Regions from separate parts of the Pilosibacter rotomagensis genome, predicted to be linked through region 1. Evidence: riboswitches for the same ligand, from Rfam matches in the RefSeq annotation. Region 1 holds a riboswitch; each other region holds the start of a gene.
What was found. A riboswitch is a leader RNA that binds a small molecule or an ion and turns the genes downstream of it on or off. The one in region 1 is predicted to bind thiamine pyrophosphate.

Region 1 (4,692 bases):
CCCAGCGGGATATGTTGCTGCATGAGTTCGTCCCGTATATGGAGCTGCATTGCAATCTGGCCGCTATGGAGCAGGAGGCCCGGCGTCCCCTGCGATCCGGGGAAACCCTGACGCCGGAACAGACCGCTTATTTCAACGCGGTTTTAGACTATGTAAATGAGTGCCGCCCGCTTCTCAATCAGGGCCAGTACCACTTGCCGGAGCCGCCGCAGCTTGCCGACTTCGACCAGAGTTTGCAAGACTACAAAAAACAGATCGAGGCAGAGCTGGAACAGGAGGCCGCCGCTGCCGGGCTGACGGTGGAGGAATATGTTGCCTCTGATTATGAAGCACCAGCGCAGCCCAACTTTTCCATCTACCAAGTGCCGCCCGGCCCAGAGGGGCGCGACTTCCGCTATCGTTCCTATGAGGACTTGCAGGCGGACGGGCTTTCGGTGGACAGGAAGAATTATCAGCTTGTCTACACCGCGCCGCTGGACAAGGACACCACACTGGACGAGATTTACCGCCGCTTCAACATAGAACATCCCGCCGATTACAAGGGACATTCCCTCTCTACGGGGGATATTGTGGTGTTCCGGCAGGATGGGAAACAGACCGCCTATTATGTGGACGAGGGGGCCGACTACCGGCAGGTGCCGGAGTTTTTCGCCCAGCCGGAAAAGCAGCTCACGCCAGACGAGTGCATGACCGGCGAACAAATCCAGACGCCGAGAGGCCGTTTCTATCTGACCGACAGGAGTCGGGAACAGATGGAGGCCGCCGGGTATGGATTCCACCACCAGTCGGAGGACGGCAGGTATCTGATTATGGCAAACGGCACAAGGGCCTTTGCCATCCCCGCCCAGCAGGAAAGCCATATCAAGACGGCGGAAATGTCCACCGAACAGAACTACAACATGATCGACGGCATGATGAACAACGCCCCGTCTATGGAGGAACTGGAAGCAAGGGCAAAAGCCGGGGAACAGATTTCCCTTTTGGATGTGGCCGAGGCAGCCAAGGCGGAGGCCAAAAAGCCCAAGCAGACCCGAAAGACGACGCAGAAACAAAAGAAACCGTCCATCCGGGCGCAGCTTGCCGCCGCCAAGGAGGAACAGAAAAAGAAGCCCCCGGCGCGGGAAAAATCAAAAGAAATGGAGGTATGAGGAATGTATTTCACCGTGGAAGAAGAAAACCTGATCTGTCTGTACCACAACGCTGACCGCCGCAGGACGGCGGCAAATCTCCGGGCAGCTTTGCCGGACATGGACAAGGAAATGGCGGCGCTGGCCTGCCAGACCGCCGATAAGCTGGACGCCATGAGCGACGCCGACTTTGCGGCGCAGCAGTTCCACTTCACAGACGAATAAGCAAAACGCCGGGCGCGGGGGCTGTCAAAGCCTCTGCGTCCGGCGCTTCTTTTTTGTCCATTTTCCCGCATTTAGAACCCTGTTTTGAGGGGAACAGGATAACTTTATCCACCTGCCTGCCGACCATGCGGAAAAACCCTTGATTTCCGTGGACTTTTACCGCCCTAAATGCGTAGACTTGACTTTTGGGGACTTCTTAACTATAATAATACTCAAGCAGGGGGACTACCTTGTAGTTGAGAAGGTTAAAACCTGACCCTTTGAACCTGTTGGCTAATACCAACGCAGGGAGCTGAAGAATACAGATTCGTATTTTTTGGACATTCTCTGTTTTGGGAATGTCCTTTTTTAATTGAATAAGATATGATATGTGTTTGCGAGGGAACTGAACAAGTTGAAAAAGGTAAGACCTGACCTCTGGACCTGTCGGCTAATACCGGCGTAGGGAAGCAATTTCTTACGCTCGTATTGCGTCTGAAAGAGCTTCTAATTGTTTTAGAGGCTCTATTTTTTTATCTTAGGAGGATCAAACATGGCATTTATGAAAGACATCTTAACCCACAACATCCCCATTTGGGAAGAATGTGCAGCTACCCCATTTGTGCAGGAAGTGCAAACTGGAAAGCTACCTCTTGAAAAATTCAAGAGATATATGATTCAGGATAGTATCTATCTGAAAAACTATGCCCGCATATACGGAAAGGCAATTTTTCATGCTGCTACATTAAGAGAAATTCAGCTTTACTACTCCATGCTGAACTTTGTAAATGATACGGAATCGGAAGTGCGGCTGGATTATCTAAAGCAATTTTGCATAACAGATGATGATATTGAACTGATCGCCCCTTTGCCTGAAAATCAAAATTACATTGATTTCATGTTTGAGATTGCGTCACATGGAAAGAATGAAGAAATTTTAATGGCGGTTCTTCCCTGTATGTTAAGTTACAGCTATATATTCCGCAAACTGGCGTCTGTCCCCACAAGCAGAGAATCAAGATATTGGGACTTTATCAAAGATTATGCCGATGAACAATATGCAGAAAGCTGCAAAGAATGGTCTGCTTTTGCAGAGCATAAATGTGCTGGGTTATCAGAAGCAAATAAAAAGTATCTGGCTGATATTTTTGAGAAAGCAAGTTTGTTAGAACTTGCTTTTTGGAAGATGGCCTATCGGAACGAGAGAATGGAGGAAAATGCAAAATGAAAAAAGTATTGTCCATTGCCGGATCAGATTGCAGCGGAGGTGCAGGTATTCAGGCTGATTTGAAAACTTTTTCTGCTCACGGCGTATTTGGAATGAGTGTTATTGTTTCTGTTGTTGCAGAGAACACCAGCCGCGTTATCGACATCCAAGATATTACCCCGGATATGATTGAAAAACAGATTGACGCCGTATTTGAAGATATTGAAGTGGACGCAGTAAAAATCGGTATGCTTTCTACACCAGAATGTATGAAAGCGGTGGCAAAGAAACTATTACAATATAAGCCCCAAAATGTTGTAATCGACCCGGTTATGTATGCCAAAAATGGCTGCCCATTGATGAATCCTACGGCGGTTTCCACCTTGATAGATACAGTAATTCCACTTGCCGATGTACTTACTCCGAATATTCCAGAGGCAGAGAAAATAGCGGATATGCAGATTTCCACAGTTTCAGATATGGAGGCTGCCGCAAGAAAAATATATGCCATGGGTTGTAAGGCGATTGTTGTCAAGGGTGGACATCATATAGGAAATGCTGTTGATGTCCTATTTGATGGAGAAAATTTCTACCATTTTGAAACATCCCGCATTGATACGAAAAATACTCATGGGACAGGCTGTACCTTTTCTTCTGCAATCGCTTCCCAGCTTGCAAAGGGAAAAAGTGTTCCGCTTGCAGTCGAATCTGCAAAGGCATATGTCACAATGGCAATCGAACACTCTCTTGCGATTGGGAAAGGCTGTGGCCCGACGCACCATTTCTACGAATTGTATCAGCATGGTTTATCTAAAGAATAGGCAGGTGCAAAATGAACTTTGATTATACACTTTATCTTGTTACTGATCGTCAACTAATGAGCTGCGATAGCCTGACAGAAGCGGTGGAACAGGCAATTTTAGGAGGCTGCACAATGATACAACTCCGAGAAAAAGAATTGTCCTCATTAGAATTTTACAATCAGGCTGTTGCCGTGAAACAGGTTACGGATAAATACCATATTCCCCTTATCATAAACGACCGGATAGATATTGCAATGGCTGTGCAGGCTACGGGGGTACATATTGGACAGCATGATTTACCTGCGGCTGCCGTCCGCAAAGTAATTGGGGAAAATATGCTGTTGGGAGTATCCGCATCTTCCATTGCAGAAGCAATACAGGCACAACAGGATGGTGCAGATTATTTGGGAGTTGGCGCAATGTTCCCTACTGGAACTAAAACCGACGCTGATTCTGTATCAATGGAGGAATTACAGAAAATCCGCGCAGCCGTTTCTTTGCCGATAGTTGTTATTGGCGGTATCAATAAGGGAAATGCAGGGCGTTTCAAGCCCATGGGAATTGACGGGCTGGCTGTTGTATCTGCCATTATAGCGCAGTCTGATATAAAAGCTGCTGCTGCGGAACTGAAAGATTTATTTTGCGGAAAGGAAAAGAAAAATGGATTTTAATGCGGCAATCTTTGATTTAGATGGAACAATTCTGGATTCAATGGATGTATGGGAGCATATAGATATTCAGTTTTTGAAAAAGAGAAATCTTCCCGTCCCGGAAAATTATGTAACTGAAATATGTGCAAGGAGTTTTGAGGAAGCCGCACAATACACCATTGATCTTTTTGGATTGCAGGAAACGGTAGAGGGAATTATTGAGGAATGGAATAATATGGCGGTCGAGGAATACAGCAACCATGTCGGTCTGCTGCCCCATGCCCTTGATTATCTTCTGCGCTTAAAAGAACATGGAATAAAACTTGCAGTTGCTACGGGGTTGCCGGAAAAGCTCTATATGCCATGCTTAAAGAACAATTCGATTTTAGAATTATTTGACGCCTTATGTTCAACAGATGAGGTGCAGCGGGGAAAAGAATATTCGGATGTCTTTGAATTGGCTGCAAAAAAATTAGGGGTCGCACCTGAACACTGCATTGTGTTTGATGATGTACTTCCAGCAATTAAAAGCGCAAAGGCAGCCCGTATGTTAGTAGGTGGGATTTATGATAAGTATTCCGCAGATCAGCGTGCAGAGATAGAAAGGATTGCTGATATTTACTTACTTGATTTTCGGCAAGCACCGATCCCACACAAAGAGGCATGAAAATGGAAAAATGGGATTTATATAATGCAAAACG
Region 2 (4,692 bases), 910 kb from region 1:
CAGTGGCGGCAAAGGTATCCGCACCATAAAGTGCAGCGAAAAAGGTATTGATATAAGCGGAAAGAAGACACGCCCCCATTCCTGCAAGGCAGAACAGAAAGAATTTTGTCTGCCGTTTTCCCATGCACAGGGCGGCGATCAGTAACGGCGATGCCATACAGATAAAAACATTTTCAATATACGTCATTCCTGCACCGCCTTTCCCATTGCCGGCAGCAAAGCGAGCAAGCAGCCTGCCAGCAGAAGATCAAACCAGCAGTATGGGCTGAAAATGGAATCTCCCGGCCAGAAGCAGCCGGAAGTCCAGAGAGCATATTCTAATGTTGCATAGCACAGTACCCAGGCATGAAAATATTTCATATTATGTGCAGCTCCCCTCTGCCTTCTGGCATAGGCAAGTCCCCGGATAGAAAAACAGGAAACAATGATCATCATACCGCACCAGAGCAGATTGGAGAGGATATCTCCAAATGTGCAGTAAAACATGCACAGCGGAACACCGATCAGGACGGCACTCAGGGCCTTCCTGCACGGAAATCTCCTTTCTTCTGCCGAAGAAAGCGCGTATTGCAGCATGGAAAGGAAAATGACACTTGCTACCCAGCCGAACTCTGACACATAAAAGACCTGCGGCGTTTTGGAAAATAAGAGCAGATACAGCGTCCAGTAGAGGGATCCAAGGAAAAAACAGCCATAAAAGCAGGTCAGCAGGAAATACTCCTGTTTCCGGCTTTTCAGATACCGGATACCGCCCAGAAAAAAGCCTAACAGGGTAACCGCGGCTTGCAAGAGGTTACTGATGACTTCCATCTGCATTTTCCCCCTTTTGCTCCCCTGTCTGTTCTTCTTCGTTCAGTCTACGTATGCGGAAACATAACACCGTCACGCACACGCCGAGAACAAAAGCGAGCAGTCCGACCACGATATATCCAAGTGCGGTGCTGCCGCCTAACATCGTCGCCGCTGTTTCAAAGCCAGAAGAAGTTCCCATCTCAATCCGGCTGACAGTATCAGGCATGGAAAGGGAAACACCTGCGATCACCGCAAGACATGCGGCCACGCAGCAAACTGCTGCAGCCCATTCTCTCCGCAGTCTTTTTTTGTATTCTTTTTCCGCAATACGACGTTTTACTTCCGCGATCCGTTCCTCATTACTTCGCATTGGTAATTCCCTCCCGCTCCAGCAATCCACGCAGACGCGCTTTTCCCCGGTATACCATATTGGTGATCTGCTTCTCACTTTTTCCCATGACCTCAGCGGCCTGCCGATAGCTCATTCCCTCAAAATAGGTCAGATAAAGAGCTTCCCGGTAATCCGCCTTCAGCTCATCCATACAGATATGCAGGATCTGATCCCGTTCCTTTGTCCGAATGACCTCTTCCACCAACGTCTTTCCATCCGGCTCTTCCGTCAGGTCATCGAGGCTGAAGAAAAGCCGATGTCTGCTTTTGTGGCGCAGAGCCATGTGCCGCGCTGCTTTATACAGGTAAGCCTTAAGACCGCCGTCCCGGATGCGTGGCTTTTTTGTGAACAGATAGGAAAAGACTTCGATCATCAGGTCCTCCGCTTCGTGGACATCATGCAGATAGCCATTGATGTATAGGGTCAGCGGGTTACCGTATTTTCTCATTAAAGCCTCAAGTCCTGCTTCATCGCCGCGCAGATACTGTCTGTAAAGTTCTTCATCAATAACCATGCTGTTCATTTCCTTCTGTCTGAAATACTATACACAGTATATGTGGGCATCGGCATAATTTCAAGTCCTATTTTACTTCAAACTTCGCCCCGTGCTCCAGCTCATCCCCGTCCATATGATAGATCGCGTCGATAATATAATTCCGGTATGTTGCGTTCCCGTCCTGCGGTGTCAGCCGTTTATGGGCGATCTCCCCCGCGAGTCCCATGGCACAGACTGCCGCTGCTGCCGCCTCAAGCGGATGCTCCTGATTTGCAGTCACAAATGCTGCTGTAAGAGCAGAAAGCTGGCAGCCGGTTCCCGTGATGGAGGACATCATCGGATGGCCATTGTAGATGCAGTACGCTTTTTTTGCGTCTGCCACGAGATCAATAGCGCCTGTGACCGCGATCACAGCCCCTGTCCTCCCCGCAAATCTTTTCACGAATGCCACCGCCTCATCAAGGTTCTCTTCGGTTACACGGTCTGCGATATCCGCATCCACGCCCTTTGTGGTCCCTGTTCCCACTGCAAGCGTCTTGATCTCAGAGATATTTCCGCGGATCACGGTGAATTTTACCGTTTTTAAGAGTTCGTTTGCCGTCGATGTCCGGAATGTCGATGCCCCGACGCCCACCGGATCCAGCACTGCCGGGTGTCCCAGCTCATTGGCCCGCATTCCCGCGATCTTCATGGACTCGATGGTACGGCTGTTCAGCGTACCGATATTGATATTGAGGCCTGCGCAGATCGTCTGGATCTCCGCGACCTCCTCCTTGTCGTCCGCCATGATCGGGGAAGCCCCGCAGGCCAGAACCATATTTGCGCAGTCATTGACCGTCACATAGTTCGTAATATTATGGATCAGCGGGCTCTTCTCCCGCACCTGATCAAACATCTGTTTTAACATGCTTCTCTCTCCTCTACTGTCCCATTGCTTCCTGCATCCCTGCAAGGATATTGGCTTTCTTTAAGCTGTAGATCAGCACACCGCTGATCACTGCACCTCCGGCAGTTGAAACAAGGAACGGGATCACATATGCGTAAAATGCCAGACCTGCCGCGCTCTTTCCCATAAGGAAGACCGCTACCGGATAGGCCGTGAGTCCGCCAAGAACAGAGGTTCCAAATACCTCACCGATCAGTGTCGCCGGAATATTCTGTGTCTTCTGATACACAAGCCCGCAGATCAGCGCGCCGAACATACTGCCCGGGAATGCCATCAGGCTTCCAAGTCCCAGAAGATTCCGGATCAGCGCCGCCGCGAATGCCGCACCCAGTCCGTATCCCGGTCCTAAGAGGACTGCACAGAGAATATTCACCATATGCTGTACCGGGGAACACTTACTCCCGAATACCGGGAATGAAAATAAGCTTCCTGCCACTGCGACAGCACAGAAAACGGCTGCCACCGCTAATTTTTTCGTATTTGTCTGTTTCATGTTTTATTCCGCGTGACCGGTCCTTCCTTCGGACCGTCACACATTCCTCCTTTGAAAATTTTCCGCAGCCGCAAAGCTTCCCTGCGCAGCTGCATTTTTAGGAAACGTCTGTACGACAACAGCGCTTCCACAGGCGAAGTACCATGTACTCCACATAAAAATGTACAGTTCCCCTCTCCGGATCACTGTATGGAAGGCGGTCGATGCTTACTGGCATCCTCTCACGCCGGAACACGGCTTCCCATCGCTGATCTCATACATGGCCCAGGGCGCTCCCCCTCGGCCCGCCGCCTGCTGGCGGATCCCGTTTCCTCCTTTCCCAAAGTATGGTTTTTGTTACTTTTTTTCTGCCACCTGTTTCGGAAACACAATGATCCCGAACTCTTTAAGTCAGATGACATAAAAACAGGAGACACCCATCGCGGCATGTCCCCTGTAAAAATTCACATCATGACTTCCTACGGCGGCATTATCCGCATCAGGTTAAAGGGTCGAAGTTCGATTACTTCCTCTCAGCCCGCCAACGAGCTCCCCTGTTTTTTGTAAGACTTATTATAGCGCATCTTCGAAAATTTGCAAGTAAAGAATTTCCTATTTTTCTTTTTCCTTCTTTATCCGCACGTCCTGATCCATCTGAGCTTTCGCCTTTCTCGCAACCTTCCCGGCCGTACTCATCGTACTGCCCCGGACGATCATTCCATTTCCAAAACGCCTGCGGATATCGTCGAACGCCTCATCTGCTTTCTTCTGTTTTTCCCGTTCATCAGGATTCTCAAACAGGGAGATCTGTCTGAAATCATCCGTTGTAAGATCTGTCAGCGCCATTCCGATCAGCCGCAGAGGCTCACACTTCCAACATTCATATAACAGTTTTTTCACCTGCGCAAAGATCTCATCCGTCACATCCGTGGGATCCTCAAAAGCTCTCTGATGTGACCTCGTCTTAAAATCCAGTGTCCGATAGGTCACCGCCACACAGCTGCACTTTTTCCCGTCTCTGCGCATCCTTGCAGCCACCACATCACACTGGGCAAGCAGAAGCGCCAGTGCCTGCTCATACGTCACAAGATCCTCTTCCACGGTCGTCTCCGCGCTGTAGCCCTTCGCTTCCTCCCGCTCCGCACGCACCGGGGAATCGTCGATGCCATTGGCATACCGGTAAAGCTGATGCCCGGCCTTTTCTCCCAGGATCCGCTTAAGCTCAGCTTCCCCGCTCCGCGCCATATCTCCGATGGTCTTAATTCCTTCCTGTAAAAGTCTCTGCTCCGATGCCTTTCCAAGGAACAGAAGATCCCGCACCGGAAGCGGCCACATTTTTTTCGGGATCTCAGGCGGAAAAAGCGTATGAACCTTATCCGGCTTTTCAAAATCCGATGCCATCTTCGCTAACAGCTTATTCGTTCCGATCCCGACATTCACCGTAAAGCCCAGCTCATCCCGGATCTTATCCTTGATCTCGTGAGCCACCGCCACCGGATCCGGATAGATCAGATGGGTACCGGTCATGTCGAGGAACACTTCATCGATTGAAAAGGACTCCATCGCAGGCGCATAGGACGCGCAGATCTCCTTAA
Region 3 (4,692 bases), 920 kb from region 1:
AAAAATTGGGATCTGTTTAGTTCATAGACTTTAACATTTCCTGTGCGGCGCGTTCCCCGTCATAGTTCGCGTCATCGCCCCACTCGTAGCCGACCTGACTGAAGACTTTGATGATGTCTTTGCCTTCATCAGTTCCTGCGATCTCTATGAAGGAATCGCCGAGAGCCTGACGGAAGTCAGCATCCTGCATCAGTTCGGAAGTTTTGCTGTATGCGATCATATCGTTGTAGATTCCCTCTGTGACGCCGATGATGCCTGTCTGCTTTACCATATCATCAGTGCCGCCGAATTTCTCTTTCCAGTCCGGCGCATATTTTGTGCGGATATGGCCGTAGGAGACCATGAGGTCTGCCTGTCCGGAGGCGAGGCGGGCAAGGGAGGTGGTGTAGGAATCGGACTGGACCGCATTCGCGAGGTCAGCGATGGTCTTTCCGTAGCGCTCGTTTAACCATAAGGATGGATAAATGTAGCCGGACGCGGAGGTTGGTCCCATGACTGCCCAGGTGGCGCTGTTTAAGTCATCCCAGGTAAGTTCCTCGCCGTTGTTGACTTTTGCTAAGAGCTCCTGACCTTTTTCACTCGGTCCTGCGAGAATGATGGAGCGGTAATATGTGCTCATTTTGTCTGTGTTTTCCTCGATGGTGCCGTCGTTCCATTCCTTCGGATCTTCGGAGTCCTTATTGATGGCGTAGCGGAGAGCCGTCAGGAGAACGTCGCAGTCATCGGAGAACAGGACATAGTTTCCTCCGGAGATAAATCCGATATCAGCGCTTCCTGCGCTCAGTGCCTCACCGACAGCGGTGTAGCTTGTTCCGACGGTCATGTCGATGTCTTTGACATCGTAGCCTTTTTCAAGCAGTGTCTCTTTTAAAAGGTTCTCTAACGGCTCTGTTGCTGTCGTGATCGTATCTGCGTCCGCGTACGGGGAGAAAGCGATCTTTAAAGAATCGATGGATTTTGTCTCTGCGGAAGCGGCTGCTTCAGAAGTGCTTTCCGCAGAAGCGGCAGCTGTGGTCTCCCCTGTGGAAGCAGCCGGTGCGTCCGTTTTGGAAGAACATCCTGCAGTGAGTCCGAGGCAGAGTGCCAGGGAGAGAGCCGGTACAACAAATTTTTTCATAATATAATACCTCCATAGCCCGTCAGGGCAGAATATATTTTCTGCTGAAAGAATGGGACACCGGGAAATACGGTGAAATAGTTTCAATATCCGCTAATGGTCAGGACACTGTGAGAGCGTGATCGTTCCGAATAAGAAATAGAACGCATTCAGCTGCCATGAATCCTGGAGAAGCAGGCGGATAAAGAAAAAGGCATGCCTTCTGCAGCATACCGTAAAAATGACTTTCAGGCAGAATGCTGACAAGCCGCGGACATGGATCCGCGGCATGGGACGGTCGATCCTTTCTGGGATCCTCTCAGCCCGGAACACGGGCTCCCTCGCAATCTGGTCTTCGTCATCAAGTAATTGAATTGACCGCAGCACCAGGGCGCTCCCCCTCATGCTGCATTCCGTTAACCGATTTGGATTGTAGCACAGGAGATGGAAAAAGGCAAGAGAGGAAATTTCTGAAAGGCCGCCGGGAAAAAGCGATGGGCGGGGAACACAAGGCTGTAAGCAGGCTGCATGGAATACATGAAAAATATCGATGGATCCATGCAAAGTCCGCAGTCTTGAAATCATGTACGAAACCGGGTGCAAACTTGACTTTTCCGCTCGGAAAGTATATAGTAAATCTTGTCAGAAAAAAGAAAATAAACAGACCGGGGAGCCTGACGGATCAGGCTGAGAGTTGGCTGCATCGCCAAGACCCGTATACCTGATTTGGATCATGCCAACGTAGGAAGCTGCTGAAGAGAAAGAGTAGAAGTGGAGATACCTGCGGGTGTCTCCTTTTTTTACGCGAACAACGAGCCAAAGTCCGCGCTTGCGCGAGACCTTGGCGACTGTCGCGATAACAAGGGGAAACTCGCGAAGCGTGTTTTCACTTGTTATTACAGGAAATTCCGGGGAATTCCCTATTACACAAAAGGTACTGACGTGCCAATGCTGTGCACTCGCGCGAAGATGTAGATCGTCGCAAGCGGCCGCGCGAGGAGCGGGAATGTGCGAGGCGCGTTTCATGTATTGTAGGAGGTAGAAGATATGAACTGCAGACCGGAAGATATGCTGCTCTACGCGGTGACAGACCGCGCGTGGTTAAATGGTGAGACTCTGGAGAGCCAGGTGGAAAAGGCTTTAAAGGGCGGAGCAACCTTTGTTCAGCTGAGGGAAAAAGAGCTGGATGAGGAGATGTTTTTAGAAGAGGCGAAGAAGATCAAAAAGCTTTGTGCCGAATATCATGTTCCCTTTGTGATCAACGACAACGTGGATATCGCCCTTAAGGTGGACGCGGACGGCGTTCATGTGGGACAGAGCGATATGGAAGCGGGAAAAGTGAGAGAAAAGCTGGGACCGGATAAGATCATCGGTGTTTCCTGTAAGAATGTGGAGCAGGCGCTTCTCGCGAAAAAGCACGGGGCGGATTACCTCGGCGTCGGAGCGATGTATCCGACAGGAACAAAAAAGGACGCCACAGCGGTGACACCGGAGGCGCTTTCTGCGATCTGTCAGGCGGTGGATATCCCGGTAGTCGCCATCGGCGGGATCAATAAGGACCGCCTGGAGCCCCTTAAGGGAACCGGTGTGGATGGCGTCGCAGTCGTCAGCGCGATCTTTGCGGCAGAGGATATTGAGAAGGCGACACGAGAACTGAAAGAGGCGGTAAGAGAAATCTTATAATATAATTTTTTAAACACTACATTCAAACAAGCCAATAAGCCAGAAGAAAAATACTACTTGCCTGAAAATATGAATTCTAAATTCACAGAGCAGCAATTTTCCCTCTGGGTTTTGGAATAGATCAAGCGGAAAACATTTCCGCGGCGGCACATTGGGGGCACCACCTTGCGTCGCCTAATAAAAAGTTATTGATGCCTGAAAGGAGTTTTTATGATGAAGACAGCATTAACGATCGCTGGAAGCGATTCCAGCGGAGGCGCCGGCATCCAGGCCGATTTAAAGACGATGATCGCAAACGGAGTATACGGAATGAGCGCGATCACAGCACTGACGGCCCAGAACACGACCGGCGTCCAGGGGATTTTCGAGGTAACACCGGAATTCCTGGAACAGGAGATTGACAGCGTATTTACGGACATCCGTCCGGACGCGGTAAAGATTGGAATGGTTTCTTCTGCGGGACTGATCAAGTCCATCGCAAAGAAGCTTCATGAACACAAAGCAGAAAATATCGTTGTGGACTCGGTCATGGTGGCGACAAGCGGATCAAAGCTGATCAGCGACGATGCCATCGGCACATTAAAAGAATACCTGTTTCCGATGGCGGCAGTCCTGACCCCGAATATCCCGGAGACAGAGGTTTTATCAGGGATGGAAGTAAAGTCCGCCGAGGACATGATCGCGGCGGCAAAACAGATCAGTGAGACCTATCACTGCGCGGTCCTCTGTAAGGGCGGTCATCAGTTGAATGATGCCAACGACCTGTTATACCGCGACGGCAGCTACCGCTGGTTCAACGGTAAGCGTATCGACAACCCGAACACCCACGGAACCGGCTGCACCTTATCGAGTGCCATCGCCTCCAATCTGGCGAAGGGCTATGACCTCGATACGGCGGTGGAGCGCGCAAAGGCTTACATCTCCGGAGCGCTGGCAGCCATGCTGGATCTCGGACATGGATCCGGACCGATGGATCACGGATTTGATTTTCGCGGAAAAGGATTTGCGGAGGAACAGGTATGACGATGACAGAACGCCTTTTAGAGGCAACAAAGGAGATCTGGGCCGGCTATAACGAAACGCCTTTTGTAAAGGGAATCGCGGACGGCAGTCTGGATCATGAAAAATTCAAATATTATATGATACAGGATTATCTGTATCTTCTTGATTATACAAAGGTATTTTCCATCGGCACGGCGAAGGCGAAAAACCTCGACGCTATGCGCCTGTTCGCGGGTTATACCCATTCGATCCTGGACGGTGAGATGGATATCCACCGCGCGTACATGACGAGACTTGGAATCGCGAAGGAGGAGGCGGAGCAGACACCGGTCGCTCTTGATAATCTGTCCTATACCTCTTATATGCTTCGTGTCGCTTACGAGGAAGGAGAGGCGGAGGTCATGGCGGCAATCCTTTCCTGCGCGTTGAGCTATGAGTTTATCGCGAAGAAGATCCTTGCAGAGTATCCGGCTGCAGATAAGCATGAGTTCTATGGGGAATGGGTCAGCGGATATGCGTCCGATTCCTACCACGAGGACAATGAGGTGCTGGCAGACCTGATGAACCGCCTGACGGAGGACTATTCCGAAATGCGGAAACAGCATCTCGTGGACATCTTTACAGCATGCTCCCGCTACGAGGCGGCATTCTGGGATATGGCATGGGAAATGAGGCAGTAGGATGCTGAAATTTGACAATGTAAGCTTTCAATATGATGTGGAAGATTTCTCCATCATTGACCACCTTTCCTTCGATGTACAGGACGGGGAATTCGTGTCCGTCATCGGCGCTTCCGGCTGTGGTAAGAGTACGATCTTCCGGCTTGTGAACAAGCTCCTTCTGCCGGCTTCCGGCGAGATTCTGGTGGACGGAGAGTCCATTGAGAGGAAGAGAAACTACTGTGGATACAT

Region 2: it holds a riboswitch for thiamine pyrophosphate, as region 1 does, so the genes downstream of both, thiW (energy coupling factor transporter S component ThiW) here and ACI3EW_RS01855 (TenA family protein) in region 1, are expected to answer to the same signal.
Region 3: it holds a riboswitch for thiamine pyrophosphate, as region 1 does, so the genes downstream of both, thiE (thiamine phosphate synthase) here and ACI3EW_RS01855 (TenA family protein) in region 1, are expected to answer to the same signal.

What each region holds. Positions count from the first base shown of each region.
Region 1 is NZ_CM170323.1:404,418-409,109, forward strand. Features, by position in the region: gene ACI3EW_RS01845 (LPD25 domain-containing protein) at 1-1,148, shown strand, start outside; gene ACI3EW_RS01850 (transposon-transfer assisting family protein) at 1,152-1,352, shown strand; TPP riboswitch at 1,561-1,660, shown strand; gene ACI3EW_RS01855 (TenA family protein) at 1,885-2,559, shown strand; gene thiD (bifunctional hydroxymethylpyrimidine kinase/phosphomethylpyrimidine kinase) at 2,556-3,359, shown strand; gene thiE (thiamine phosphate synthase) at 3,371-4,012, shown strand; gene ACI3EW_RS01870 (HAD family hydrolase) at 4,002-4,658, shown strand; gene ACI3EW_RS01875 (NUDIX hydrolase) at 4,661-4,692, shown strand, end outside.
Region 2 is NZ_CM170323.1:1,318,135-1,322,826, reverse strand. Features, by position in the region: gene ACI3EW_RS05895 (PrsW family glutamic-type intramembrane protease) at 1-187, opposite strand, end outside; gene ACI3EW_RS05890 (histidine kinase) at 184-810, opposite strand; gene ACI3EW_RS05885 (hypothetical protein) at 794-1,162, opposite strand; gene ACI3EW_RS05880 (RNA polymerase sigma factor) at 1,152-1,697, opposite strand; gene thiM (hydroxyethylthiazole kinase) at 1,765-2,586, opposite strand; gene thiW (energy coupling factor transporter S component ThiW) at 2,600-3,118, opposite strand; TPP riboswitch at 3,557-3,663, opposite strand; gene ACI3EW_RS05865 (DNA polymerase Y family protein) at 3,710-4,692, opposite strand, start outside.
Region 3 is NZ_CM170323.1:1,329,038-1,333,729, forward strand. Features, by position in the region: gene ACI3EW_RS05920 (phosphate/phosphite/phosphonate ABC transporter substrate-binding protein) at 17-1,117, opposite strand; TPP riboswitch at 1,753-1,860, shown strand; gene thiE (thiamine phosphate synthase) at 2,144-2,779, shown strand; gene thiD (bifunctional hydroxymethylpyrimidine kinase/phosphomethylpyrimidine kinase) at 2,993-3,802, shown strand; gene tenA (thiaminase II) at 3,799-4,461, shown strand; gene ACI3EW_RS05940 (ABC transporter ATP-binding protein) at 4,463-4,692, shown strand, end outside.